2 regions of the Microbulbifer zhoushanensis genome follow, and region 2 is predicted to be linked to the other one. Evidence: predicted binding sites of a transcription regulator. Region 2 holds the regulator's gene; the other holds the start of a gene.
What was found. Region 2 encodes LexA, which represses DNA repair genes until DNA is damaged. Its sites were predicted from a motif close to ACTGTNTNTANANACAGT; they were not measured.

Region 1 (14,878 bases), on a different contig from region 2:
CGCGCAGCACCGCGAGGGAGGCGTTGCGCATCAGCTGGTATTCCTTGTCGGTCAGGGTCTGCGCCGGGGCCACGGTGATGGAGTCACCGGTGTGCACGCCCATGGGGTCAAAGTTCTCGATGGCACAGACAATGATGCAGTTGTCGTTCTTATCGCGAACCACCTCCATCTCGTACTCTTTCCAGCCGAGCAGGGATTCGTCGATCAGCAGTTCGTTGGTGGGGGACAGGTCCAGGCCGCGCTTGCAGATTTCCTCGAACTCGGGCCAGTTGTACGCCACACCGCCGCCGGAGCCGCCCATGGTGAAGGACGGGCGAATGATAACCGGGAAGCCGAACTCTTCCGGGACTTTCATCGCCTCTTCCATGGAATGGACGATCTTGGCGCGCGGCGTCTCCAGGCCAATCGCACGCATGGCCTTGTCGAACAGGTCCCGGTCCTCGGCCTTCTCGATCGCCTCCTTGTCGGCACCGATCAGCTCTACACCAAACTTTTCCAGGACACCGTGCTTGTCCAGTGCCAGCGCACAGTTGAGCGCTGTCTGGCCACCCATGGTGGGCAGGATGGCATCGGGGCGTTCCTGCTCGATGATCTTGGCCACCGTGCGCCATTCCACCGGCTCGATGTAGGTGGCGTCGGCCATGGCCGGGTCGGTCATGATGGTGGCGGGGTTGGAGTTCACCAGGATCACCCGGTAGCCCTCTTCCCGCAGCGCCTTACAGGCCTGGGCGCCGGAGTAGTCGAATTCGCAGGCCTGGCCGATAACAATCGGACCGGCGCCGATAATCAGAATGCTTTTGATGTCTGTGCGTTTTGGCATCTTTCTTCCGTCTCGCACCGGCCGCACCGGTGATGGTCAATTCAAAATTCAGTCAGTGCGTATGCACGTGTCCCGTGGCCGGCCGCAGCCGGCCCCTGTTACGCCTGGCGGCGCGCCTCCATCATTTCGACGAACTGGTCGAACAGTGGCGCCACATCGTGCGGGCCGGGGCTGGCTTCCGGGTGTCCCTGGAAGCTGAATGCGGGCCGGTCGGTCAGGCGGATACCCTGGTTGGTATTGTCAAACAGGGACACGTGGGTGATCTCCACATTCTCCGGCAGTGAATCGCCGTCGATGGAGAAGCCGTGGTTCTGGGCAGAGATCATCACCCGGCCACTCTTGAGGCATTTCACCGGGTGGTTGCCCCCGTGGTGGCCGAACTTCATTTTCTCGGACCTGGCGCCCACGGCGAGGCCCAGCAGCTGGTGCCCCAGGCAGATACCGTAGGTGGGGATCCCGGCGTCGAGAATCTCGCGAATGGCCTTGATGGCATAGTCACAGGGCTCGGGATCACCGGGTCCGTTGGACAGGAATACGCCGTCGGGATTCATTGCCAGCACCTCGGAGGCCGGAGTCTGTGCCGGCACTACGGTGAGTTCGCAGCCGCGATCCACCAGCATGCGCAAAATGTTGCGCTTGACGCCAAAATCGTAAGCCACAACCTTGTAAGGCTGCGCTGCCGGCGCCGGCTGGTGGCCCTGCCCAAGTTCCCAGGTGCCCTCATTGAAGTTGTAGGGCTCTTTGGTGGAAACCACCTTCGCAAGATCCATGCCCTTCAAGCCGGCGAATTCACGCGCCCTGGCCAGCGCCGCGTCCCGGTCGATATCGTCGCCGGCGACGATACAACCGTTCTGGGCGCCCTTGTCCCGCAGCAGGCGGGTCAGGCGGCGGGTGTCGATATCGGCGATGCCCACCACATTGCGGTCCCGCAGGTAGTCCTCGAGTGACTTCTCATTGCGGAAACTGCTGGCCAGCAGGGGCAGGTCGCGGATTACCAGGCCGGTGGCCCAGATATCCGCGGCCTCCTCGTCCTCACTGTTGGTGCCGGTATTGCCGATATGGGGATACGTCAGGGTGACAATCTGGCGCGCGTAAGACGGGTCGGTCAGGATTTCCTGGTAACCGGTCATGGAGGTGTTGAACACGACCTCACCGACGGCGCTGTCAAGGGCGCCAATGGCGCGCCCGTGAAACTCGCTGCCATCGGCGAGTACCAGCAGCGCTGGCGTAGTGCTTGGCATCAGGGGGCTGGGCATCTGGGGCTCCGGCGTGGGGACAGCTTTAGTCAACTTGATCTCCAATCTTCAGAACTGCTTCCGGGCGGGATTTGACGTGAGGCGCGGTGATACTGCTCCAGCTGGCCCGGGCGGCCCGACGGCGCCCCGGCAGCAGCGCTGTCCTTGGACAGGGCACCCTGGAACCGGGCCCCTATAAAAAAGCGAGATGAAACTCCTGCTTCATCTCGCTTTTTGGATTTCTTCACGCGCAGCTCTCACACTGTGGCCGGCGCTTGCCACCGGCGTTGATGGGACTCACTGTCCGGCGCGCAGCGAGCGCGCGACATGCCCAAACCGGGCGCAGATTCTACTCGAAATGCGCCCCAAGCGCCAGTATAAAAATACGCCAGTAGACGGCAACGGGCCATGCGTGAGGTTCGGTGACAACCGAGCGCTGCCAGAGCGTCCAGGGCAAGCCGGGAAAGCGCCACACTGGCAGCACCAATTCAGGCTTTCCCGCCGCAGGACCGGACATTCTGGCGCGGTGAACTGTCACCGGACCTTGCCCGCAGCGCGCTAATCTGCCCCGTTGGTCAACCGGAACAGGCTGCTGCCAATCTTGAGTTCCGAGCGGTCGAACATGGTTTTGTTCAGGCGCACCGCCACCTGTGGCCCCCGTCCCACAAAGCCGATCATGCCCCCCGCGGCAGTAAAGCCGCGGACATCGCTGACCGTCAGCACCGGGAAGAACTCCAGTGCCAGCATCAGCTCGCGCCAGTAATCCGGGGACACCTCGCCCAGCACCAGGATCTGGCAGCGGCGCGCCTCCAGTTTCTCCCCCGGCGGAAGGCCGGCAACCTCGACCGGTCGCCCATCGACACGATGGTACTTGAGCTGGGATGCCAGCGGCGCCAGCAGGTCTGGCTGCTCCAGCAGGCAGATTCGGAACGGTGCCCCGGTGCCGCTGAAAACCTCGATCGGCCACTGCAGGTGATGGGCGAAATGGACAATATAGTTGATCATCAGCCGGCGCCCCGCCTCGGTATCCGACAGCCGCGAGGGCGCCGCGGCGGCTCCTGCCGACAGGATCAGCTGCAGCAGCAACAACAACATAAGGTGCCCGAGCAGCTGCACTGCCAGGCGACGGAAGGAAGGGTCGGGGTGTCGTTTCATGCCCGCTCGCATGGCTTTATCGGTCTCGGTGGCGCGGGAATACGCTCACTGGCATCGACTTCGCTGCCACGACTACATACCAGCGTGTCTCAACACCAGATTAGTATCGCGGCGGGGCCTTCGCCAAAGGGGCAGGAAGAGGAAGCTGCCAGCCGTAACCCGGCCGGCGCAGGGGAGAGGACCCCGGGACCCTCGCCCCGGGACAGGGCCGTCAACCGGCCCCTTCGTCGGGAACCACGCTTTCAGCGCCATTGACCGGCGCCGCCGGGCGCCATTTCAGCGCTTTCTCGATCGACATGATCATGCTGCCGGCCACGTCCTTGCGGGTGGCGCTCTCAATGCCCTCCAGGCCCGGTGAGGAATTCACCTCAAGCAGAAGTGGCCCCTTGCGGGAGCGAATAATATCCACCCCAGCCACCTTCAGGCCCAGGGTCTTTGCCGCCTTCACTGCCAGGCGCTTCTCCTCGGGAGTAACCTTCACCACCGAGGCGGTGCCGCCCTGGTGGATATTGGCGCGGAACTCCCCGGGTGCGGCCTCCCGCTGGATGGAAGCCACCACCTTGTTGTCGATCACGAACAGGCGCAGGTCCTTGCCCTGGGCCTCCCGGATAAACTCCTGCACCAGCAGGTTGGCCTTGAGGGACTTGAATGCGTTGATCACCGATTCGGCCGCCTTGCGCGTCTCGGCCAGCACCACCCCGCGTCCCTGGCTACCTTCGAGCAACTTCACGATCAGCGGGGCGCCGCCAACCATTTCAATCAGCTCGTTGGTATCCACCGGCGAGTTGGCAAAGCCCGACGTGGGGATATTCAGGGCCGCCTGCTGCAGCAACTGGAGCGAGAACAGTTTGTCCCGCGACTGGCTGATGGCGTCGGAACCATTGAGGGCAAATACGCCGAGGCTCTCGAAGTGGCGCGTGAGGGCACAGCCATAGAAGGTCTGGCTGGGCCGGATCCGGGGAATCACTGCATCAAGGTTGTTCAGGATCCGCCCGTCGCGGTAGTGGACCTCCGGCTCGCTGGGATCCAGCTTCATATAGCACTGGCGGATATCGAGGAAGCTCATGCGGTGCCCGCGCTCGGCGCCCGCCTCCATGATGCGCTGGTTACTGTACAGGTCCGGGTTGGACGCCAGCAGCCCGATCCGCAGGCCGGTGCCCGCCATGTGATGCTCGTCCCGGTAGTACTCCTCCAGCTCACTGACGCGCATATCGCCGAGACAGAAGCTCTCCGCCGGGTCCACCATCATCCGGCCCATCATCGCCTCGCGGCCCAGCAGCATCCGGTAGCCCATGGAGTCCCGGTTGGTCAGGGTCAGCTCGATATCCCAGACACTGCCACCAATCGACAGGGCGGTACGGATGACCGGGCGCTTTTCTGCCTCCCCGGATGAACTGCGCACCGTGCGCTTGTCCAGCAGGCGCGCCTCGCAGCGTACCGACGGGCGCCGCTGGTGCTGCAGCGGGTGCGCCTCGAAGCTGACCCAGGACTCGCCGTCGCGCTTGAAGGTATGAATGTTGTAGGCGTGCAGGCAGGAGGTCTTGGCCCCCGAATCAACCCGCGCCTTGATGGCGGGAATCCCCAGCCCGGGGAAGCTGCACCACTCCTCGCTACCAACGATTATCTTATGTTCCAACGCCAACTCCTGTGACCTTGATGTTGCAAAATTCAGTCGCGATCAGGTTAACCGACTTTCAGCCCCAGTACATCGCGCATATCGTAGTGGCCCGGCACGCGGTCGCCCTTTTGTTCATTCCCAAGCAGCCACAGCGCCGCCCGCACCGCACCGCGGGCAAACGACAGGCGGCTGCTGGCCCGGTGGCCGATTTCAATGCGCTCGCCATCGGCGAGGAACATTACCGAGTGCTCCCCCACTACATCGCCGCCACGAACCGTGGCAAAACCAATGGTTTCGCGATCGCGCGCACCGGTTTGCCCCTCGCGCCCGTAGACCGCCACCTGCTGCAGGTCCCGGCCCAGCGTTTCAGCAATCACTTCCCCCATACTCAGGGCGGTGCCCGACGGGGCGTCCACCTTGTGACGGTGGTGCGCCTCGACAATCTCGATATCCGCCTCTTCCCCCATTACCCGGGCAGCAGTCTCCAGCAGGTTGAAGCAGAGATTGACGCCAGTGGAGAAATTGCTCGCCAGGCACAGCGGGATATCCTGTGCATGTGCCAGTAACGTCGCTTTCTCGGCCTCACTGAAGCCGGTGGTGCCGATTGCAATCGGCTTGCCCTGCCCGGCACAGAAGGCCGCATTTTCCAGGGTGGCAGCGGGAGCGGAAAAGTCGATCAGGACATCGAATTGAGCGCCGCCAAGGCTATCCACGACCGGCAGTCCCGACCGGCCCAGCCCGGCAACCTCGCCCGCATCGCTGCCCACCAGGCTGGACCCGGGGCGCACGATTGCCGCGGACAGTTCCGCGTTATCGGCCTGCGCCAGCGCCTCTGCCAGCGCGCGCCCCATGCGCCCGGCGAACCCCGTTACGGCTACCTTGACTGTCATCTCTCCTCCTTTCTGACTGCCGCCCTGAAAGCCGCGGATTCTACCCCGGCGCCGGAACATAGCTGTAGTAGTATTCCCCTTTATAACAACAAAAATGGCCCTACTGCATGAACGAATCGGAACTCGCGGACTTCCGCCTGCGGCTGCAGGCCCTACGGGCAGAACTGTTGTCGCTGGAAGAGATAGCGCAGCGCGGCAGCCAGACGGTAACCCTGGACCAGTCCAGCGTCGGCCGCCTGTCGCGCATGGAGGCCCTGCAGGCGCAGCAGATAGCACTGGACTCCGACCGGCGGCGGCAGGCCCTGCTGCGGGGCATCGACGGCGCCCTGCGACGCATCGACAGCGGCGACTTTGGTTTCTGCTTTATCTGTGACGATGCCATCGAGCCGGCCCGACTCAGCGCAGACCCAACCATCACCCGTTGTATCGACTGCGCCGGCAAGCCGGGCTGACTGCGCCAGTACAATTCAGGCGGACGGTTCCGCCCGGGGACCCACCGCACTGCCCGTGCCATCTAGAATCTGGTGCATACCCCCCTGGAGAGGCAACCATGCACCACCTGAGAAACACCAGATTCCCCGCCAATGCCGGCCTGGCCCTGGCTATCCTGGCCCTGCTGCTGGGGCTGGCCAGCGGCTGCGCCCGGGAGGAAGAAAAAGGGCTGGGGGAGGATTTCTGGGAAAAATATGACGACGTCACCGACTGGGTGACCCTGAAGCTCAACCTGACCCCCGAGCAGGAGGATACCGTCCTGCCGATCCTGCAGGAGAACTTCCGCCGCAAAAAGGAAATGCTGAAGGGCTATGGCTTCCTCTCCGGGGAGCCACCGGAACTGACGCAGAAACAGCGCGAGGAAATCGATGCGAAGATGATTGCCATTCGCGCCGAGACTCGCGCACAACTGGTGGACATCCTCGATGAACAGCAGTTGCAGTCTCTCAAGGAGTTACAGCTCGAGTACCACGAGGAGTTTCGCCGGCGACTGGCGGAGATGTGAGGGATTCCCTCCCGCTTCCCCGTGCCGGCCGGCGCGGTAAGAAGCGGGAGGGAGGAATTGGGGCCCAAGGCCCTTAAAGCTTCATGTCCCCGAAGAAATTCTTCACGCCCTCGAACCAGCCGGTCTGGCGGGGTGAGTTTTTCTTCTCACTCAGGGTGCCGGAAAATTCCTCCAGCAACTCCTTCTGGCGAGTGCTCAGGTTGACCGGTGTTTCCACCACCACCCGACACAGCAGGTCGCCCGGGGCACCGCCGCGCACGGGCGTGACGCCCTTGCCGCGCAGGCGGAACAGCTTGCCGGTCTGGCTCTCTGCCGGGATCTTCAGCTTTACCTTGCCGTCCAGGGTGGGCACTTCCATTTCACCGCCCAGGGCCGCGGTGACAAAGCTGATCGGCACCTCGCAGTAGAGGTTCTTGCCGTCGCGCTGGAACAGCTCGTGCTCCTTCACCACCACCTGCACATAGAGGTCCCCGGGAGGACCGCCCTCTGGGCCCGCCTCGCCCTCGCCGGACAGGCGGATACGGTCGCCGCTGTCCACGCCGGGAGGAACTTTAACCGACAGGGTCTTGGTCTCCTCGAGCCGGCCGGCACCATGGCAGCTGCCACAGGGATCGGTAATGATGGTGCCGCGACCGCGGCAGTTGGGGCAGGTCTGCTGCACGGCAAAGAAGCCCTGCTGCATACGCACCTGGCCTACACCGCCACAGGTACCACAGGTCTGGGGATTCGAGCCCGGCTTGGCCCCGGAACCGTCACAGGTCTTGCAACCCACCAGGGTCGGCACGCGAATCTGCACAGTCGTACCGCGCACGGCGTCCTCGAGATCCAGCTCCAGGTCGTAACGCAGGTCCGAGCCGCGCTGCGGGCCGCCGCGACGGCCGCCGCCACCGCCAAAGATGTCGCCGAACACATCGCCGAAAATATCGGAGAATCCACCAAAACCGCCGGCACCGCCACCGCCGCCCATCTGGCCTTCCACACCGGCGTGGCCAAACTGGTCATAGGCTGCTTTTTTCTGCGGGTCGGACAGGACTTCGTAGGCCTCGTTGGCCTCCTTGAACTTGTTCTCCGACTCTTTGTCGTCGGGATTCCGGTCCGGGTGATACTTCATAGCCACCCGTCGATAGGCCCTTTTCAGGTCTTTTTCGGAGGCGTCCCGCTCGACACCGAGGACTTCGTAATAATCGCGCTTCGACATAAAAAGTGTGTTCTGTCTTAACTAACTGAGGCGCGGTGGCCAGTTCCGCAGAATTGCCGCCGCGCCTCGAGGTTTGTCTTTGCGCGGGAAGCCACCAGCCACCCGCGCGCAGGGAGGGCTTACTTGTCCTCTTTCTTGTCGTCCTTCACTTCCTCGAACTCCGCGTCCACCGCGTCGTCACCACCGGACTGCTGGCCGCCCTGCTCCGCCTCGGCTGCGCCCTCGGCACCCTGTGCCGCCTGCGCCTGCTCGGCGTACATCTTCTGTGCCAGCGGGCCGGAAGCCTCGGTCAGCTTGTTGGTGGCCGCTTCCATGGCGTCCTTGTCGTTGCCCTTGACGGCCTCTTCCGCTTCGGAGATGGCCGCCTCGATCGCGGACTTCTCTTCGGCAGTGGCCTTGTCGCCAGCCTCTTCCAGGGTCTTCTTGGTGGCAGAGATCATGCCGTCGAGGGTATTGCGGGTGGTTACCAGCTCCTCGAACTGCTTGTCCGCCTCGGCATTGGCCTCGGCGTCCTGCACCATCTTGTCGATCTCTTCCTCGCTCAGGCCGGAGGAAGCCTTGATCACAATGGACTGCTCCTTGCCGGTGGCCTTGTCCTTCGCGTGCACGTGCAGGATGCCGTTGGCATCGATGTCGAAGGCGACTTCGATCTGCGGCACACCGCGCGGCGCCGGCGGGATGTCAGCCAGGTCAAAGCGACCCAGTGACTTGTTCTCGGACGCCTGCTTGCGCTCGCCCTGGACCACGTGGATGGTCACAGCGGTCTGGTTGTCATCCGCGGTGGAGAACACCTGGGACTTCTTGGTCGGGATGGTGGTGTTCTTCTCGATCAGCGGGGTCGCCACGCCGCCCATGGTCTCGATGCCCAGGGTCAGCGGGGTAACGTCCAGCAGCAGTACGTCTTTCACATCGCCGGCCAGGACCGCGCCCTGGATTGCAGCGCCCATGGCCACCGCCTCATCCGGGTTGACGTCCTTGCGCGGCTCCTTGCCAAAGAATTCGGTTACTTTCTTCTGCACCAGCGGCATACGGGTCTGGCCGCCCACCAGGATCACCTCGTCCACGCCGGAGGCCGCCAGGTCGGCATCAGCCAGGGCGGTCTTGACCGGCCCCAGGGAGCGCTCGACCAGCTCTTCCACCAGGCTCTCCAGCTTGGCGCGGGTCAGCTTCACCACCAGGTGCTTGGGACCGGAGGCATCTGCGGTGATGTACGGCAGGTTGACCTCGGTCTGCTGGCTGGAGGAAAGCTCGATCTTGGCTTTCTCGGCCGCTTCCTTCAGGCGCTGCATGGCCAGCGGGTCGCCTTTCAGGTCGATGCCCTGGTCCTTCTTGAACTGCTCTGCCAGGTAGTCGATCAGGCGCAGGTCGAAATCCTCACCGCCGAGGAAGGTGTCACCATTGGTGGACAGCACCTCGAACTGCTTCTCGCCGTCGACATCGGCAATCTCGATGATGGAGATATCGAAGGTACCACCACCCAGGTCGTAGACCGCCACGGTCCGGTCACCGCCCTGCTTGTCCAGGCCATAAGCCAGCGCGGCCGCGGTGGGCTCGTTGATGATGCGCTTTACGTCCAGGCCGGCGATGCGGCCCGCGTCCTTGGTGGCCTGGCGCTGGGAATCATTGAAGTAGGCCGGGACGGTGATCACCGCTGCATCGACGGTCTCGCCCAGGAAATCCTCGGCGGTCTTCTTCATTTTTTTCAGTACTTCGGCGGAAACCTGCGGCGGCGCTTTCTTGTCGCCCTTCACTTCTACCCAGGCATCACCGTTATCGGCCTCGACGATGCTGTAGGGCACCATCTTGATGTCCTTCTGCACCACATCGTCCTTGAATTTACGACCGATCAGGCGCTTGACCGCATACAGGGTATTCTGCGGGTTGGTAACCGCCTGGCGCTTGGCAGACTGGCCCACCAGGATCTCGTTGTCATCGGTGAACGCCACGATGGACGGGGTGGTGCGATCGCCCTCGGCGTTCTCGATCACGCGCGCCTTGTCACCATCCAGGACTGCCACACAACTGTTGGTGGTTCCCAGGTCGATGCCGATAATTTTTCCCATCAGTATGTTCCTCACTTTTTCGCCGCTTCCCGCCCGATACCGGCGGGAGCGCAAGTTTTCGTTCAGTTGCCAGCTATATTGGTGCCGGCCTTACAATTTCAAGGGGCTTTATGCCCGATCCTCTGCCCGGGCTGCCCGATTCTCCGGGCCTGCCCCCGACAAAGGGGTGTGCAGTCACGACGGGGACTTGCTCACCACTACCATTGCCGGCCGCAACAGGCGGCCGTTCAGTACATAGCCCTTCTGGAATACATCCAGCACCGTATTGGGCTCCACATCACCACTGGGGACCTGGGTCATGGCCTGGTGCCGTTCCGGGTCGAATGGCTCGCCGGCCGGGTTCACCACTTCCACGGAATGCTTTGCCAGGGTGTCCACGAAGGACTTATGGGTCAGCTCGATACCCTCGATGATGGCCTTGTTGGCCTCGTCCTCGCGGTCGATGCTGGACAGCGCCCGCTCCAGGTTGTCCACCACCGGCAGGAAATCCTGCAGCAGCTTCTCCACGCCGTACTTGTGCGCCCGCTCCACATCCTGCTGGGCGCGGCGGCGCGCGTTCTGGGCCTCGGCCTGTGCGCGCATGGCCAGGTCCTTCTGGATCGCCAGCTGCTCCTGCAGGCCCAGGATCTCCCCCTTTAGTGCCTCGGGGCTGTCGGGCTCCGCGTGCAGGGCCTCCTCTGCCTCGTGCTGCTCTTCGGGGGAGGGTTCCTCTACCTCGGCACTCGCACTGGTTTCCTCGGCTGCCGCCTCTTCCGCGGTCAGTGCCTCGGGATGCGGCGTCCCCTCGTCAATCTGATCTTCTTCGCTGCGCTCTCTGGCCACTGCTCTCTCCGTCGCGTCGACTGTCAGTTGGTTCAAATATGATGTCCGCCGGGGGCGCCAAGCCGGGCGTGCCATGCCGGGCGGACAGTGCAGGTGTATATGGGGCCTTGCCCATGCAGTTCAAGGGGTTATCCCGGAAACTCGCCACGCGCCCCGCCAGCGCGGCGCTTGACCGCCTCCCCGCGCACTGTAATGTCACCGGGTGGCGGTAGCGACCCGCCGGCGATTACTGTATAAATACACAGATAACAATTGAGCCAGAAGCGATCCCTATGTTGCTGCACCTGTCTATCAGCCAATTCACCCTGGTGGACCAGCTGGAACTGGAGTTTGGCTCCGGCACCAGCACCCTGACCGGCGAGACCGGGGCCGGTAAGTCCATCACCCTCGACGCCCTGGGCCTGGCCCTCGGCGACCGCGGCAATGCGGAGCTGGTCCGCGCCGGGGCGAAACGGGCCGACATCCACGCGACTTTCGATATCAGTGACCATCCGGAGGCCAGCACCTGGCTGGAAGAGCAGGAACTGGACACCGGCCACGAGGTAATCCTGCGGCGCACCATCAGTGCCGACGGGCGCTCCCGGGCCTATATCAATGGCCAGCCGGTGACCCTGCTGCAGCTGCGCGCCCTGGGCGAGCAGCTGATCGATATCCACAGCCAGCACGAGCACCAGTCCCTGCTCAAAAAAGACACCCACCGGCGACTGCTGGACGAGTTCGCCGGTGCCGGCGAGCTGGCTGCGGAGACCCGCATTCATTTCAAGACCTGGCAGGACCAGTACCGCCGCTACCGCAGCCTGGCGGACAGTGCCGAGGAAACCGAGGCGCGCCGGCAGTTGCTGCAATACCAGCTGGAGGAGCTGGACCAGCTGGACCTGCAAGCGGGCGAAATCGCTGAACTCGAGAGCGAGCAACGCCAGCTGGCCAATGCCGGCCAGATCCTCAGCGGCAGTTACCAGCTTGCAGCCATGCTCACCGGCGGGGAGGGGGATATCTCCGAGCACCTGCACCGGGCCCTGCAGCTGCTCACGGCCATGCCGGAGCAGTCGCCGGAGCTGACCGAGGTGGCGCAGATGCTCGACAGCGCCCGGATCCAGGTGGACGAAGCCGCCGGCACCCTGACGCGGCATATCGATCGCTTCGAGATGGATCCCGAACGCCTGGCAGAGGTGGAGGAGCGGCTCAGCGCCATTTACCAGGCCGCACGCAAGCACCGCGTGCAGCCACCGGAGCTGCCCGGGCTACAGGAGCAGCTGCAGGCGGAACTGGACGAAATTGGCGCACCGGATGCACTGGACCGGCTGGAATCCGAGTGCCGGGAACTGGAACAGGCCTACCGGGCCACCGCCGGCAAGCTGGGCAAACTGCGCGCCGGCGCGGCCGAAAAACTGGCCGCCGCGGTGAACGGGCAGCTGGCCGACCTGGCCATGCCCCACGCCCGGGTGGAGCTGGCGCTGCAGCCACAGGAAAAACCGGCGGCCACCGGCCTGGAAGAGGTGGAAATCCTGATCGCCACCAACCCCGGCCAGCCGGCACGGCCGCTGGGCAAGATCGCCTCCGGGGGCGAACTGTCGCGGGTCAGCCTGGCAATCCAGGTAGTCACCGCCCAGACCTCCCGCACCCCCACCCTGGTTTTCGACGAGGTGGACGTGGGTATCGGCGGGGCCACCGGCGATGTTGTCGGGCGCCTGCTGCGGCAACTGGGCGAGGGCCGCAACGGCCGCACCGGCCAGGTGATCTGCGTAACCCACCTGGCGCAGGTGGCGGCGCGGGCCCACCGGCAGTACCTGGTGGAGAAGCACAGCGACGGAGACGCCGCATTCGTGGCGCTGCGGGAACTCAAGGACCAGGAGCGCCGGGAAGAGATCGCCCGCATGCTGGGCGGCGAAACCACCGCACAGTCCCTGGCCCACGCCGGGGAGATGCTCTCCCGCGCCTGACGGGGGAGCATAGCGCCCCGGCTCCCGGGCCTTCCCTTTCCACTCTGGCGGGCGCCCCGGCTGTTGCAGCCGCGTGGCGGGGACAATTCACCCTACACTGATAAAAGCCGCAATTAACCGGAATTGGCGCCGAAATGCCTCTATAATTCGCCGCCAACATTCAATCTGGCTGATTTCATGCAGAGAACCATTTTCAACACACCGATTGTCACCCCGATCCTGCGCCAGGTCGCGAAGCTGTTGCTGAAACTGCACGGCTGGCGGGTGGTCGCTGACGAATCGGCGCTCAAACTGAAGAAATACGTACTGCTGGGCGCCCCGCATACCACCAACTGGGATGGCTACTACTTTATCCTCACCGCCCTCAAGCTGGGCCTGGTGCCCCAGTGGATGGGGAAGGACAAGCTGTTCAAGTTCCCGCTGGGCGGCATGATGCGGTGGTTTGGCGGCATCGCCGTGGACCGCAGCAAGGCCAATAACCTGGTCGAGGCAACGGTGGAGCAGTTCAAGCGCAGCGCCTCCCTGGTGATCGCCGTGCCGCCGGAAGGCACCCGCGGTATGGCGGAACGCTGGAAGACCGGCTTTTACCATATTGCCCGCGGTGCCGGTGTGCCGGTGGTATGCGGGTTCATCAATTTCCCCAGGAAAGAAGTGGGCATGGGGCCGGCCTTTGAAATGAGCGCCGACCTGGCCCGCGAGCTGGAACGGTTCCGTGACTTCTATGCCGACAAGATTGGCAAGTTCCCGCAGCGCTACACGCCGCCGGCGTAAGGCGCTCGGCGCAACCGATCACGACCATGGGCCGTCCCCACAAATAACGCAGCCTGCACACCCGCAGGGTGCATGGACCGCAGCGATATGCACCAGCCACGGGGCAAGGCCCGAGGCTGGTGGCCCGGGGCGCCTGACCCTAGCCTTTGGCGACTCAGCGCTTTGTGAGGTGCCAGGCCATGCAGGAACTTCCCCACCAGTACCGGGTGGCCGCCCGGGCCGATCCCGGCAGTGATGTCGAGTTATCCACAGATGGGGTTGAACCCCTGACCTCCGCGCCGCCGGTACAGTTTGGCGGGCCCGGGGATCACTGGTCGCCGGAGGACCTGCTGGTGGCAGCGCTGGCGGATTGCTTCATCCTTACTTTCCGGGCGATCGCAACATTCAAGCAACTGGAGTGGCACTCCCTGGCCTGCGAGGCGAACGGCACCCTCGACCGGCGCGACCGCAAGACACAGTTCACCGCATTTACCATCTCGGCCGAACTGGAGATACCCGCAGGTGGTGACACCGGGGAAGCGGAGCGGCTACTGCACAAGGCGGAGGAAAGGTGCCTGGTGACCAATTCGCTGGTGGCCGGGGTAACGCTCGAGGTGAGGGTCCGCCAAAGACAGGCATGAAGGGAGGGGGAGAACCCGGGTTAACAGCCGGGTTGTCGTGGCCATGGGCCGCCCCCATAGTGGGGGAGCGGCTTTCCGGTTGACCGGTCAGGAATCCTTTTTCTTCACATACAACACCAGGCTGTGCCCGGTGAGCTCATAACCGTGCTCCTCGGCGATCTGCTGCTGCAGGCGCTCGATTTCCTCATTGTGGAACTCGATTACCCTGCCGCTATCGGTACACACCATATGGTCGTGGTGGTCGCCGCGATCCAGCTCGAACACCGAGTGCCCGCCGTCGAAGTTGTGTCGCATCACCAGCCCGGCACTCTCAAACTGTGTCAGGACGCGATACACCGTCGCCAGGCCAACATCCTCCCCGGCGTCCAGCAGCAACTTGTAGACATCTTCAGCGCTCAGGTGCTGCTCACTCGCGTTCTCGAGCAGCTGCAGGATTTTGACTCGCGGCAGCGTCACTTTGAGACCGGCTTTGCGCAGTTCCTGGTTTTCGTTCGACATGGATCAGTTTCCCGGGAAAATTCTTCTGGTTTCGGCGATACAGCCAGTTACCGGCCCGGATGTAACCGGGGCGGCCGGACACAGACAGGCACTCCGATGCCTGTCAGCTCGCCAACTCTTGCGGTATTATCCACGCCGAGCGTAGTCAGCGGAACCCCGGCGCTCCCTGGCCCGGCCCCGGCACAGCCGCCTCCCCTGATATGAGGGGGCGTGAGGCGCCGGCAACGGGAACTTTCAGCGCCCCGGGGCGC
Region 2 (14,878 bases):
CAGGAGCGGGTAGTCTTGCAGCTCCTGTTTCAGGCGCTTGAGCTCGGCAGTATCGCCGCGGCCAATAGCCTCGCGGGCTTCCTGCAGTTTCTCCCGCTGGGCAACTGCTTTTTCCGCGTTGGTTTCGCCGAGTGCCGGGAAGGCAGCCAGCACCAGGAACAGCGTTAACGCGATTCCCTTTGCGTCAATCGACATAGTACTCACCCGATTGATAACTCGCGCCGGTAAAAGTAAAACAGCGCGTCAAATAATGCGTAAAATATCCTTTTCGCACAAGCCCGAATCGCCGGCCGGCAACAGTCCCGGGCGAGAATGAGAACGGGTACACCCTCAAATAGTGTAGTTGTAAAAGTATGTTGCTTCAGTTGGATGCCGTGAGCCTGCGGTATGGAACCCAGGTCCTCGCGGACAATGTCAGCGCCATGGTCGATCGCGGTGACCGGATCTGCCTGGTGGGGCGGAATGGCGAGGGCAAATCGAGCCTGCTGCGCCTGATTGGCGGCCAGGTGGACCCCGACGGCGGCGAGCTGGTGCGCACCACCGGTACTGTGGTTGCGGCCCTGGAGCAGGAGTTGCCCTCGGGGTGCCGCGAGAGTGTCTACCGCTTCGTCGCCGGGGGGCTGGGCCAGGTTGGCCTGTGGCTGGCGGATTACCGCGACGATCCCCGACCTGACCTGCAGTCACGTATCGAGGATTCCCATGGCTGGGACCTGATGCCGCGTATCGATAGTGTGCTCGACCGCCTGGGCCTGGACCCGGCGTCAATTGTCGGCGATCTATCCGGAGGCTGGCAGCGCCGTGCGGCCCTGGCCCGCGCACTGGTGATCGAGCCCGACCTGCTGATCCTGGACGAGCCCACCAACCACCTGGATATTGCCGCCGTCGAATGGCTGGAAAACTTCCTGGACACCTTTCGCGGGGCGCTGCTGTTCGTGAGCCACGACCGTGCGCTTGCCCAGCGACTGGCCCGCACGGTCTGGGACCTGGACCGGGGCGTCCTGCGGGTCTTCAATTGCGACTTCAACCGCTACCAGGCGGAAAAGGAAAAGCTGCTGGCCGAGGAGGCCCGCCACGAGGCCCTGTTCGACAAGAAGCTGGCCCAGGAGGAGACCTGGATCCGCCAGGGCATCAAGGCCCGCCGGACCCGCAACGAGGGCCGGGTGCGCGCCCTGCAGGACCTGCGTCGCCAACGGGAGGCGCGCCGTTCGCGCCAGGGCACGGCCAGGCTGTCCGTTGATTCCGGCGAGCTGTCGGGCAAGCTGGTGGCCGAGTTGACGGATGTCAGCTTTGCCTACCCGGGGGAGCCGCCGCTGGTGCGGGACCTGAATTTCACCCTGATGCGCGGTGACAAGGTGGGACTGATCGGGCCCAACGGCGCCGGCAAGAGCACCCTGATCCGGCTGCTGCTGGGCGAGCTGCAACCAGGTAGCGGCAACGTGCGCCTGGGGACGAAACAACAGGTAGCCTATTTCGACCAGCGACGGGACCAGCTGGACCCGGAAATGACCGTGCTGGACAACGTGGCCGGTGGGCGCGAGTCAATTACCGTCGGCGGCAAGACTCGCCACGCCATGTCTTACCTGGCGGATTTCCTTTTCTCCGGGCAAAAGGCGCGCACAGCGGTGTCGGCCCTGAGTGGTGGGGAGCGCAACCGTGCGCTGCTGGCAAAACTGTTCAGCCAGCCGGCCAATATCCTGGTACTGGACGAGCCAACCAACGATCTCGATGTGGAAACGCTGGAATTGCTGGAGCAGCTGCTGCTGGACTTTTCCGGCACCGTGCTGCTGGTGAGTCACGACCGGGCCTTCCTGGATAATGTGGTGGACTCCTGCCTGGCCTTCGAGGGTAATGGTGTCGTGCGCGAGTACGTGGGCGGGTACGAGGATTTCCTGCGCCAGGGTGGCCGGTTCACCTCGCCGGAAGGAGAGGGCGCTGCAAAGGCTGGGGAAAAGCCAAAGCCGCGGGATGACCAGGGTCCAGCGGCGAAACCCGCTGCGAAGAGCAAAAAGCTCAGTTACAAGCTGCAGCGTGAGCTGGACAGCCTGCCGGGCAAAATAGAATCGCTGGAAGAGCAAATCGGCGAGCTGGAAGAAGAGGTTTCCGGCCCGGGCTTTTACCAGCAGGAGCAGTCTCTTGTAGAGGAGCGGTTGCGCCTGCTGGCAGATCGCCAGGCAGAGCTGGAGGCGGCATTTGAGCGCTGGGCCGAGCTGGATGAGGGCGCCTGAGGAGCCCGTTCAGCCCGAGTGCCGGCGTTGCCGTCACCGCTGCGGAAGTGTCAGGCTAGTGCTGCCGTCCACGAGCGGCATTCCCTCCTTCTATTCGTCTTACTCGTCGGAGTGCACGCGCACCGCCAGCACGTCACAGCCTGCTCCGTGTAAAACGCCATTGGCGGTGGAGCCCAGTAGCAGCGCCAGGCCGTGACGCCCGTGGCTGCCGATGATCACCAGGTCGGCGCCAATCTCCTCTGCCAGGCGATGAATCTCTGAAGCCGGCTGGCCCAGCACCACATGCTGGCGTTCCTCGGGAATGCCCATGGATACCGAGGCCTTCTTGAGCTGGTCCCGGGCCTGGTCCTGCAGTTGTTCCTGCACTTCCGACAGGTCCATGGGGATATCGCCGCCGTACGCGAACGTCAGGGGTTCAATCACGTGAGACAGGCTCAGCTCTGCCCCGAATGCCTTGCCAATTTCCTCTGCTTTTTTCAGTACCTGGGAGGAATCCTCGGAAAGGTCCAGGCCCACGAGAATCTTCTTATAACTGGCCATCGGCATGCTGCTCCTTTTTTATTGGCTGGTGATAACTGTCCCGAATGCTCGATCAGTTTTACCCTCGAAAGAGTCTAATGTAAAACAAACCGGTTGACACAACTGGCATCGGGCGCAACACAATAGGCGCCTCAATCACCGAAATGGAGTTCGCATGTCTGGCTGGCTTCCAGTGCTAATCATCATTCTCGCGATCGCACTCGTGATTGGTCCCGTGATGTGGCTCAAGCCCAGTAGCCGGGACCGGCGGCTCGCGGGCCTCCGGCAGCGTGCAGCCGGCGCGGGTATGGTGGTGCAGATGTCCCGGTTACCGGAATCCCAGGGGCAGGGCACCGCGGCGGTTTACATCTCCCGCTGGGAAGATCCACGACGCCTGGAAACCGGCTGGGTGCTCGAGTTGCAGCGAATGGAACACGGCATGCATTTCAGCGGTCGCTGGGACTGGCGCGGGGACAAGTCGGCGCCCCGGCAGGCCTGGCCCTTGCTGCATGAGTTGCTGGATTCGATGCCGCCGGATGCGCTCGCCCTGCACGCCACCCAGGCCGGCCTGGGCATCCAGTGGCGGGAGCAGAGCGGTGACTCCGGTATGGATAGCCTCCTTGGGGCTCTGGAAAAGTTCCGGCCTGGAATCGAGGAGGCGATCCGCCGTCCCGCCCCCGCTGACGGGGGGCGATAGCGGCTCCCGGGCTGCACTGCGAGGCCGCCGGGAAGGGGCCCGGCAGAGGCCCCCGGGGTCATCCCTGTGAGGGTCGGCGGGGCAACTATTTTGGCGCTCTCGCTTGACCCCACTGGGGGCGGGGCTTATATATTCGCGCACAGCGGCCTGTCCAAAGTGGCGGTGCCAGAGTCTTAGCACTAAGAAATTTTCATTAAAAAACAAGTACTTATGGGTAAATCACTGGTCATCGTCGAATCACCGGCCAAAGCAAAAACGATCAACAAGTATCTCGGAAAGGACTTCGTGGTGAAGTCCAGCGTCGGTCATATTCGTGATTTGCCCACCGCCGGGGGTAACAAGCAACCTGTGGATCCGAAAGAGCGCGCCCGTCGCGCGGCGGAAACCCGCAAGCTGTCCCCGGAGGCAAAGGAAAAGTACAAGCGCAAGAAAAACCGCGAACAGCTGATCCGGCGCATGGGGATTGACCCCGACCACAACTGGGAGGCCCAGTACGAAATCCTGCCCGGTAAGGAAAAGGTGGTCAGCGAGCTGCGCAAGCTGGCGGAGAACGCCGATCATATCTATCTCGCGACGGATCTCGACCGCGAGGGGGAGGCCATTGCCTGGCACCTGCGCGAGTCCATTGGTGGGAATGAGGATCGCTACCGGCGCGTGGTGTTCAACGAGATCACCAAATCTGCGATCCAGGAAGCGTTCAAGGATCCCGGCCGGCTGAATATCAATCGGGTCAATGCCCAGCAGGCGCGGCGGTTCCTGGACCGGATCGTTGGCTATATGGTTTCGCCACTGCTGTGGGAGAAGGTAGCCCGCGGCCTGTCCGCCGGGCGCGTGCAGTCGGTAGCGGTGCGCCTTGTGGTGGAACGCGAGCGCGAGATCCGCGCCTTCATACCCGAGGAATACTGGACCCTGTTCGCCGACACCGAGACCGCGAAAGCCAACGCCCTGCGCCTGGAAGTGAAAAAGCAGGCGGGTGAGGCCTTCCGGCCCACTAACGAAGAGCAGGCCATGGCGGCGACGAAAGCGCTGCAGGGCAGCGACTTTACCGTCAGTGCCCGGGACGATAAGCCCACCAGCTCGAAGCCCTCAGCACCATTTATTACCTCGACACTGCAGCAGGCGGCCAGTAACCGCCTTGGTTTCAGCGTCAAGAAAACCATGATGCTTGCCCAGCGCCTGTATGAAGCGGGTCACATCACCTATATGCGTACCGACTCCACCAACCTCAGCAAGGAGGCAGTGGAGTCCGCACGGGAATTTATTGGTGAAAAGTTCGGTGACAAGTACCTGCCGGACAGCCCCAATAATTACGCCAGCAAAGAGGGGGCCCAGGAGGCGCACGAGGCCATTCGCCCATCCGATGTGCGGATGCAGCCCAATATGCTGACTGGTGTCGAGCGCGATGCCGAGCGCCTGTACAACCTGATCTGGCAGCAGTTCGTCGCCTGCCAGATGACCCCGGCACAGTTTACCTCGACCTCGGTTGTTGTCTCCGCCGGGGACTTCGAGCTGCGTGCCCGTGGCCGTGTTATCCGTTTTGACGGTTTCCTCAAGGTGGCCCCGCAGACCAGTAAGAAAGAAGAGGATGCGGTGCTGCCGGACGTCAAGGTCGGTGAAAAACTGGCCCTGAAGAAACTCGACCCGAAACAGCATTTCACCAAGCCGCCGGCGCGCTTCAGCGAGGCGGCGCTGGTAAAAGAGCTGGAAAAACGCGGTATCGGCCGGCCCTCGACCTATGCATCGATTATTTCCACCATCCAGGATCGCGGCTATGTGCGGCTCGAGAACCGCCGTTTCTATGCCGAAAAGATGGGGGACATCGTCACCGACCGCCTGAGCGAGAGCTTCAAGAACCTGATGGATTACGGGTTCACCGCCAGCCTGGAGGAGTCACTGGACTCTGTCGCCGAAGGTGACAAGGGCTGGAAGGACCTGCTCAACGAATTTTATTCCGACTTCTCCTCGCGCCTGGAGAAAGCCCAGGCGGCAGAGGGCGGCATGCGCCGCAACACGCCCACAGACACCGATATCGAGTGCAGTAAGTGCGGGCGCCATATGCAGATCCGCACCGGGTCCACCGGGGTTTTCCTGGGCTGTTCCGGCTATGCGCTGCCACCCAAGGAACGATGCACCAACACCATGAACCTGGTGTCCGGGGACGAGGCAGTGGATGCCGACAAGGACGAGGACGCGGAATCCCGCCAGTTGCGAGAGAAGCGGCGCTGTCCCAAGTGCGGCACGGCCATGGACAGTTACCTGCTGGACGAGCAGCGCAAACTCCATATCTGCGGCAACAACCCGGACTGTAATGGCTACGAGGTAGAGAAGGGCACCTTCAAGATCAAGGGTTACGATGGCCCGGTGATTGAATGTGACAAGTGTGGCAGCGACATGCAGCTCAAGTCGGGCCGTTTCGGCAAGTACTTTGGCTGCACCAATGACGAGTGCAAGAACACCCGCAAGCTGCTCAAGAATGGACAGCCTGCACCGCCCAAAATGGATCCGGTGCCCATGCCTGAACTGCCCTGCCAGAAGGTGGAAGACCACTATATCCTGCGCGACGGTGCCTCGGGGCTTTTCCTTGCCGCCAGCCAGTTCCCCAAGAACCGCGAGACGCGGGCACCGCTGGTCAAAGAGGTGTTGCCGCACAAGGATGAGATCGATCCCAAGTACAGTTACCTGTTCTCGGCGCCCACCGAGGACGACCAGGGCCGCGATACGGTAATTCGCTTCAGTCGCAAGACCCAGGAGCAGTACGTACAGTCCGAGGAAGACGGCAAGGCCACCGGCTGGCGCGCGTTCTATCGCGATGGCAAGTGGCAGGTGGAAGCGACCAAGAAGGCGGCGACCAAGAAAGCGGCGACCAAACGCAAGCCGGCACGCAAGAAAGCCGCCGCCAAGGACAAGTAGGGTCTATGGCCAACCCCTACACCGGCAGCGTGGCCGCGGCATTGCGCAAAAGCCAGCTACTGCTTGAGTCCGCTCCCGCAGGGGGGCTGCACCAGGCTGCCGTGCAGGATGCCGTGGTGTTGCAACTGTGGCTGGCATACCGGGCGTTCCTGTGTGAGCTGGCGCACCAGCTGCAACTGGGCAGCCAGCCGGAGTCGCCGGGGCAGCTCGCCCGTGATGCTGCCTCCCGCGGTATGTCGTCTTCCGAGGCGGCCGAACTGGAGGCCCTGGCAGGGGACCCGGAGAGCTGGCTGGCGGGTATAGAAGCGGCCTGGCTGGGGTTATGGCAATTCTCCGGTAGCCGCGCCTCGCAAGGCAATGGAGCGGGCTCCCCGGCACAGGTAATTCCCCTTCGCGACCTTTCACGGCAATCTGCCGCCCCTGACCTGGATGCCCTGCGGAACTGGCGGGAGTCGATGGTGGAGCTAATCCGGCGCCAGCGAGCGCATATGGAAGAGTATTAGCGGCCAACCCGGGGGCCGCGATCCAGCAACTGCCTGCTGCGCTCCGGCTGCAGCAGCCCTGGCCGCCCCAGGCCCGCGGGCCAGTCCGGAGCCTCCCGTACACTGATTCTACCTCCTTCCCTGTGTTACACTGCGCAAAACTTGATGTTGCAGGAGAAGCGAATGTCCTCCGAAACTTTTGAAATTATCGAACTCGCCAACGGCGATGTCGCCCTGCGCCGTGCCGGGGAGAAGGAGGATCCGCTGGTGCGTATTCATTTTTCGGACGCCAGCTCTGAATTCTTGCGCGAGCACAAGATTGCAGTGGCCCGTGCCATGTTGGAAGCCGGCATCGACGCCGTGCAGAATATTGATGAGATTGCGGCCGAATACCTCGAGGAAGAGGAATTGGAGCCTGTTAACCACACAATCCACTGATCCCCTCGCCGGGGCCGGCCAGCGGTGCGGCAACACAGCCGATGCTGCTGCTGGTCGCCCATCCAATACCCTCCAGCCCCTCACTGGGCCCACCTGATACCCATCCCGAACCGGCTGTTGAACTGTGCCAGGCCGCCGCGCCGTCCTGCCCGGGCGCACGCCAGGGGCGCAGACGCGTGTGCGTGGCTGATGCTGGTGACAGTTACGGACGGCGGCAGGTACCCGCGGGACTATACGAAACCCGCGGAATAGTGCGAAGGCGTGGGTTGCTGAGAAGATAGGGGGTTACGCCCTGCCCAACTGGGAGGGCAGGGGTTTCGTCGTTACAGAGTGTGCCCGGGTCAGGGACTCTGCCGGATCACGCCCACGGCCAGGCCCTCAATGACAAAGTGCTTGTCGCGCATATCTACCTGAATTACATCGAATTCCTCGTTCTCCGGCAGCAGTTGCACGGTTGCCTGGTTGCCCTTGCGGCGGAAGCGCTTGACGGTTACCTCGTCCTCAATCCGGGCGACAACGATCTGCCCATTGCGTACCTGGTCAGTGCGCTGCACGGCCAGCAGGTCGCCGTCGAGAATTCCCGCATCCCGCATACTCATTCCGTGGACGCGCAGCAGGTAATCTGCCGGCGGGTGGAAGAAGTCTGTGGGCAGGTCACAGTAATCCTCGATATTTTCCTCGGCGAGTATCGGGTTACCCGCTGCTACACGACCGACGATCGGCAACCCCGGGTGATAATCGGGTATACGGATTCCGCGGGAGGCTCCCGCCACCATTTCGATGGCACCCTTGCGGGCCAGCGCCTTGAGGTGTTCTTCGGCGGCATTGGGGGATCGGAACCCCAGCTGCCGGGCAATTTCCGCGCGGGTAGGGGGATAGCCGGTTTCATCGAGGTAGGTCTTGATCAGCTCGAGTACCTGGGATTGGCGGGCCGTGAGATTGGTCATAGATTCACCTGGTCGTGTGTCTGTATTTTTATACAGTTGCTGTGATTATATACAGATTTACCCCCGGCGCAAATTCACAGCGCTGTCGTCACATACTGCTACATTGGAAGGAGAGACAGGGAAGAACCGACAAAATAACAAGCGTTGAGAAACGCGACAGAACAGGGAAAGTGGAATGTTAGATGCCAAGATGCCCGAGGCCTGGCGCGTCCTGCGTATCCAGTCCGAGCTGGTGGATGGAATAGAGCGCCTGATTGCGCTGACCGGTGCGGTGACCGTATTTGGCAGCGCGCGGTTTACCGAAGAAAGCCCGGAATATAAACAGGGAGTACGGCTCGGGGAGCTGTTGGCTGCGGAGGGAATCTCGGTAATCACCGGCGGCGGGCCGGGATTGATGGAAGCCTGCAACCGCGGGGCACACCCGCAGCCGGGGGCATCCATCGGCCTCAATATTGAATTGCCGTTCGAGCAGACGGCCAACCCATACCAGGATATCAGCCTCCACTTTCGCTACTTTTTTGTGCGCAAGTTCATGTTCGTAAAGCACGCCGTGGGGTTTGTCGGCTTGCCAGGCGGATACGGCACGCTGGACGAGCTCTTCGAGGCCCTGACCCTGGTGCAGACGCAGAAAGTCCTTCATTTCCCGATTGTTCTGGTAGGGCGCCGCTACTGGGCGGGCCTGCGCGACTGGCTGGTGGATACGGTACTGCAGAGCAAATGTATCGACGCATCCGACCTGGACCTCTTCCATGTTGTCGATACCGTCGATGAGGCGGCAGAAATAATTATCGACTACATCCGCGAGCGCGAGCAGTAGTCATTCGCTTCAGAGGGATTCATCGGTACCGCTGAAGCTCTCTCCCTCCAGGTAATCCAGCGGGTTTTGCTCTTCGGGTATGCCGGGATCGCTGGAGCTGGCGCTGTGCTCCCGTGCGGTCATGCCATAGGCGATATTGGCGTCTTCGGGTGGAGGAGCCGGAGCCAGCGGCAATACCTGCCATTGCTCCATGTCCAGCTCATCGAGGGTGCCGTCGAGGTACTGGATTTCGATTGTCCTGTGCAGGTCGTCGAGGGCGACCACCTCGAACAGTTGTCCGCTCTCCAGCATCTCGAACCAGTTGCCTATGTCAGGGTGGCTATGTGCCATGATCCTTGTCCCCTTGCGTTTGACTTCCAATCTAATGTCTGCCTGCCGCCTTCAGTACCCGCGATTTTTCGGATACAAGTGTGCTAATCTCAGCCAGATCAAAACAAGTGTTTAAATTGTTGGTTTGAATTTGTATGACCCAGACAGATACGGTCAGTCGGATTCTGGATGCCGCAGAGGTACTGTTTGCCGAACGTGGCTTCACGGAGACCTCACTGCGCACCATTACCAGTACCGCCGGGGTCAATCTCGCAGCGGTAAATTATCATTTCGGGTCAAAAAAAGAACTGATCCAGGCGGTGTTTGAGCGTTTTTTGACGCCCTTTACAGAGACCCTGGCCGCAGACCTGGACCGGCGGGTGGCTGCAGGCGAAAAGCTGGAAGTGGAGGAGCTGTTGGGTAGCCTCTTCCGCGGCGGTGTGGCGAGCCTGGCGGCGGAGGGGCGTGATCCCCAGCGGTTCATGCGCCTGCTGGGCATGGCCTATACCCAACACCAGGGCCACCTGCGTCGCTATATCGTGTCCCGCTATGGCGAGAGCTATCGTCGTTTCGCCGGCCTGCTGAGCCAGGCATTGCCGGGAATCGACCCGGTCACTTTCTACTGGCGGCTCTATTTTATGCTGGGGGCGACGATCTTTACCCTTTCGAGCTTTGATGCCATCGACGCTATCCTCAGGGAGGATTTCGACGCGCAAAGCAGCCTGCCGGAAACGCTCGACCGCCTCGTGCCCGCAGCTGCGGCCATGTTGCGGGCGGATACGGAGAAGTCATAAGCGAGACTTTAGCGCCGGCGGATGCAGGCTGTACCGCCAGTGTTAAGCAATGAGGGAATAAGATGGGTGAATTGATTGGTCCGGTAATGGTTGATGTCGAGGGCACCGAGCTCACGGCAGAGGACCGGGAAGTGCTTCGCCATCCGCTGGTGGGTGGGCTGATTTTCTTTGCCCGCAACTACAGCAGCCGCGCACAGTTGCGGGCGCTTGTCACCGAGATCCGTGACCTGCGCCCGGAGATCCTGCTGGCAGTTGACCAGGAGGGCGGGCGCGTGCAGCGTTTCCGTGACGACTTTACCCGCATCCCCTCCATGCAGTTGTTGGCCGCCAATGCGGATGCGGACCAGTTGCGTGATGCGGGCTGGTTGCTGGCGGCGGAATTGCGTGCCGAGGATGTTGATTTCAGCTTTGCCCCGGTGCTGGACGCCGATGACCAGCACTGCCGCATTGTCGGTGACCGCAGTTTTGCCGCAGACCCGGCACAGGTCGCCTCCCGGGTGCGTCCTTTCATGGAGGGGATGCACGAGGCCGGCATGGCGACTACCGGAAAGCACTTTCCCGGCCATGGCCATGTGCTGGAGGACAGCCACGAAGAGCTGCCTGAGGATGAGCGCACGCTGGAGGACGTAATGGCCTCCGATGCGCTGCCCTTTGTCGAGTGCATGGGGGCAGGGGAGCTGGATGCGGTCATGCCCGCACATATCCGTTTTGTTCGCGTCGACCGCAATCCGGTTGGCTTTTCCCGCCTGTGGCTGCAGCAGATACTGCGCGGTGAGCTGGGATTCAACGGTGTAATCTTCAGCGATGACCTGTCAATGGAAGGCGCGGGTGCCGCCGGCGGTTATGGAGCCAGGATCCGGGCGGCCATGGATGCTGGTTGCGATATGGGAGTGGTGTGCAATAACCGGCAGGGGGCGCTGGAATGCCTGGAGGCGCTACAGGGCTTTACACCACCCCCGGAGTCTGCCGCCAGGCTCCGGCGCATGCGCGGCCAGCCCGGGGCAATGGGCTGGGAGGCACTGCAGCAGGACGAGCGCTGGCAGCGTACGCGGAGCTGGCTGGAAGACCTGCTGGCCCGTGGGGGCTGAAGTACTGCCCCGACACTGGGGGCTAATTCTGTTTTCTTCGGGGATTGGTGCTGGAAATCCCCCCGCCACCCGCGTTATTTTCCGCAACCATTGAATCTGAATATCGCTATATCAGGAGTAACCGCTGGTGGAATCTGCACAGTCGATGGTAATGGCCTGGATCGGGGACAACCGGTTCTGGATCGTCGCAATCTTTACGATCATCCTGGTGACCGCGTTGGCGGCATGGCTGTTCGGGCGCTTTGCCGCACGGCTGGAGAAGCGCGCCGAGCGTACTGTCAACGCCTGGGATGATGCGCTGGTCAAGGCGCTGAACCCACCCGGCGCAGTCCTGATCTGGCTGTTTGGCCTCACGATCGCGGCGGGGCGCGCGGGCAAGGCCACCGGGGCAGAGATATTCTCCCTGGCTGGTACGGTACGGGAAATCGGGCTGATCCTGGTCATTACCTGGTTTGCATTGCGATTCGCCCGGACGGTCGAGCACAACCTGCGCGATCCCCGGTATATGGCCAAACCCATGGATGCGACTACGGTGCGGGCGCTGGGCAAGCTGGTGCGTGCATCCATTGTCATCACCTCGGCGATGGTGGTGATGCAGTTCCTGGGATATAGCATCAGCGGCGTGCTGGCATTTGGTGGTATTGGCGGCCTGGCGGTGGGCTTCGCGGCGAAGGACCTGCTGGCGAACTTTTTTGGCGGCCTGATGGTGTACCTGGATCGCCCGTTCAAGGTTGGGGACTGGGTGCGCTCACCGGACAAAGAGATCGAGGGCACGGTTGAAGATATCGGTTGGCGCCTTACGCGGATCCGCACTTTCGACAAGCGCCCGCTCTATATCCCCAACGCGGTTTTTAACCAGATTTCCGTGGAGAATCCCTCCCGGATGCTGAACCGGCGGATCTTTGAAACCATTGGTATCCGTTACCAGGATGCGCCTTTGATGGCGGCCATTGTGGCTGATGTAAAGGCGATGCTGCAGGAGCATCCGGAGATTGATACCAATCTGACGCTCATTGTGAACTTCAACAGTTTTGCGCCGTCCTCACTGGACTTTTTTATCTACACATTCACGAAAACCACTGACTGGATCCGCTATCACGAGATCAAGCAGGATGTTTTGCTAAAAACCCTGAACATTGTCGAACAGCATGGCGCATCCTGCGCTTTCCCGACTTCGACATTGCACGTGGCGGAGTTGCCGGCGGAGCTGCACGGGATTGGCGCACCCGAGGCGACTGGTACGGCCTAGGGCGAATCGCAGGGGAGCTTGCCTTGCCGACACGGCGCGCACACGGCCGGGGCAAGACAGGAAAAGCACAAATGTTCAGAAAAGGGGGCCTGGCCCCCTTTTTTTGTCCTTTTATTGCGCAGCTCACGAAATCTGTAGTAATTATTTCACGCTCAAACCTAGACACTGGCGTCGTTTTATCTAAGAATCAGGTAGTGTGTTCGTTGGTGAACCGGTGGACACATTGTGGTTCAGTGAGCCGAGGAACGGCCGCTGCAATGGAGAGTCGTTCGCTGCACCGGTGGTGGGCGCAATAACAATAATGAGGTTGTCTTAATGAGTGATCGCGTTACAGGTACTGTGAAGTGGTTTAATAACGCCCGGGGTTATGGCTTCATCACCTGTGGAGAGGGTACGGAAGATATCTTTGTTCACTACCGCAGTATTCGCGGCGAAGGGTACAAAACCCTGAACGAGGGCCAGTCGGTCGAGTTCGAAATGCAGAAGGGCGACAAGGGGCTGCTGGCGGAAGACGTCGTTCCGTGTGAGTGACCCCACCCGATTGTCGATCTCGCCAGTCTGAATTGATGTTTACCGGGCCGGAATGGCCCAGCCGCATTGACCAGGGCTGGCAGGTCGCTTTCTTCTAACCCGCCTCAAATAATTCCCGCTGCCTGTAATATGGTGTGAGCGCCTCATGTTCGCGCGCCTGTGGGATACGTCCTGCTTCCACTTCCCCCACGATATCGAGAACTATTCTTCTCTTGGCCCCCCCCCTATACCAGTGCTGTGGACAGCGCCGGGGCTCCATTCCCGGCAGCTGTCGGTCCGCAGCCTTATGCTGCCCCGATCACACGTAACAGCTGGCCGCAGAACCAGGCGGCATAAGTGCCCAGCGCGTAGCCCATTACTGCCAGCAGGACGCCCACCGGTGCCAGGGAGGGGTGGAAGGCGGCAGCGACGACGGGTGCTGATGCGGCGCCACCGACATTGGCCTGGCTGCCCACCGCCATAAAGAAGGTGGGGGCTTTGATCAGCTTGGCCACCAGTAACAGGAGCCCGGCGTGGACGGCCATCCAGATGGCGCCCAGCAGGAACAGTTCCGGGCTGTCGCGCAGCGCGGTAATGTCCATATGGGTACCAATGGTGGCCACCAGGAAATAGATAAAGACCGATCCCACCTTTGAGGCGCCCGCGCCCTCGAGTTTCTTGGCCGGGGAAAACGCCATGGCAACGCCCAGGGTAGTGGCGATGATGATCAGCCAGAAAAACTGGCTGGTGAAGCTGAACCGGGCCAGCTGTGGCGCGTTGGTCTCGAACCACGGCGCCAGGGTATCGGCAAAAGCATGGGCAATGGCGGTGACACCAAACCCGACCGCCGCAATCAGCATCAGGTCCGGCAGGCTGGGGATGCGCGAGTGCTTTTTCTGGATTGCCTCGACTTTCTCGCGCAATTCGGTGATCGCCGTGGTGTCGGCACCGCGACGGGCGTCCAGCTGTTTGGCATTACCGGCCATGATCAGCAGCGCGGCCATCCAGATATTTGCAATGATCACATCGACGGCCACCATCGCCGAGAACACCTGGTCGCCAACGGAGAAGATTTCCTTCATTGCGGTCTGGTTGGCACCGCCGCCGATCCAGCTGCCGGCCACCGTGGTCATGCCGCGCCAGACAGCTTCCGGGCCACTGACGCCCAGCATGCCGGGGTCGAGCTGCGCCATGACAAGCAGTGCCAGCGGTCCGCCAATCACGATCCCCAGTGTGCCGGTCAGGAACATGATCAGCGCCTTGGGACCCAGGCTCACAATGCCTTTCAGGTCAATACTGAGCGTCAGGAGCACCAGGCTCGCCGGCAGCAGGAAGCGGGAGGCCACGTAGTAAAGCTGCGATGCCTCGGCATCGATAATGCCGAATGTAGTCAGCAATGAGGGCAGGAAGTAGCACAGCAGCAGTGCGGGGACAAAGCGGTAAAAGCGTTTCCAGAAGCGGTGTTCGCTGCCAGCGGTATAAAAGACAAAGCCGAGAATTGCGGCCAGCATGCCGAGAATGATGGCGTCGTTGGTAATCATGGATTCCTGCTGGGGGTCTGTGGATTGTCGTTATTGGTCTTATTTCGCAGTGGTGCGGGCTATACGCCCGCATCCGCCGCTTCTTCGGTCTCATCCACCTTGCGTACCTGGATCAGTACGCCGAAGAGGGGGTGGTCAAGGTAGTGCAGCTCACCGCTGCGCATGCGTCGCTCCTGCTGCAGCGTTGCAACCCGGGCGGCATAGGCTGGTGATTCGGCTCGCAGCGGCGCGATGCCGGCACTGCCGGTGGCCAGGTCCAGGGGCTCGTCCTCCTGCTTTGTTGGTGTCGGCAGGAGTATCCCGCCGGTGGCTGTCTCCGGCCCCCCAAATTCACTCATCCAGAGATTCGTGC

Region 1: the regulator LexA is predicted to act here: its motif matches at 11,027-11,044, upstream of recN (DNA repair protein RecN).

What each region holds. Positions count from the first base shown of each region.
Region 1 covers NZ_JAJSAO010000003.1:71,492-86,369, forward strand. Annotated here, with positions in the region: gene carB (carbamoyl-phosphate synthase large subunit) at 1-820, opposite strand, end outside; gene carA (glutamine-hydrolyzing carbamoyl-phosphate synthase small subunit) at 919-2,076, opposite strand; gene LVD10_RS06595 (YfiR family protein) at 2,614-3,210, opposite strand; gene rimK (30S ribosomal protein S6--L-glutamate ligase) at 3,422-4,846, opposite strand; gene dapB (4-hydroxy-tetrahydrodipicolinate reductase) at 4,894-5,718, opposite strand; gene LVD10_RS06615 (TraR/DksA family transcriptional regulator) at 5,826-6,170, shown strand; gene LVD10_RS06620 (hypothetical protein) at 6,269-6,715, shown strand; gene dnaJ (molecular chaperone DnaJ) at 6,789-7,913, opposite strand; gene dnaK (molecular chaperone DnaK) at 8,033-9,976, opposite strand; gene grpE (nucleotide exchange factor GrpE) at 10,151-10,798, opposite strand; gene recN (DNA repair protein RecN) at 11,071-12,738, shown strand; gene LVD10_RS06645 (1-acyl-sn-glycerol-3-phosphate acyltransferase) at 12,916-13,509, shown strand; gene LVD10_RS06650 (OsmC family protein) at 13,689-14,129, shown strand; gene fur (ferric iron uptake transcriptional regulator) at 14,217-14,627, opposite strand.
Region 2 covers NZ_JAJSAO010000001.1:477,911-492,788, reverse strand. Annotated here, with positions in the region: gene LVD10_RS02140 (transglycosylase SLT domain-containing protein) at 1-195, opposite strand, end outside; gene LVD10_RS02135 (ATP-binding cassette domain-containing protein) at 354-2,225, shown strand; gene LVD10_RS02130 (universal stress protein) at 2,325-2,765, opposite strand; gene LVD10_RS02125 (hypothetical protein) at 2,920-3,441, shown strand; gene topA (type I DNA topoisomerase) at 3,652-6,351, shown strand; gene LVD10_RS02115 (DUF6586 family protein) at 6,357-6,854, shown strand; gene LVD10_RS02110 (hypothetical protein) at 7,017-7,271, shown strand; gene lexA (transcriptional repressor LexA) at 7,613-8,218, opposite strand; gene LVD10_RS02100 (LOG family protein) at 8,394-9,035, shown strand; gene LVD10_RS02095 (DUF6763 family protein) at 9,045-9,365, opposite strand; gene LVD10_RS02090 (TetR/AcrR family transcriptional regulator) at 9,500-10,138, shown strand; gene nagZ (beta-N-acetylhexosaminidase) at 10,201-11,226, shown strand; gene LVD10_RS02080 (mechanosensitive ion channel family protein) at 11,378-12,475, shown strand; gene LVD10_RS02075 (cold-shock protein) at 12,791-13,006, shown strand; gene LVD10_RS02070 (DUF819 family protein) at 13,291-14,526, opposite strand; gene LVD10_RS02065 (peptidoglycan binding protein CsiV) at 14,586-14,878, opposite strand, start outside.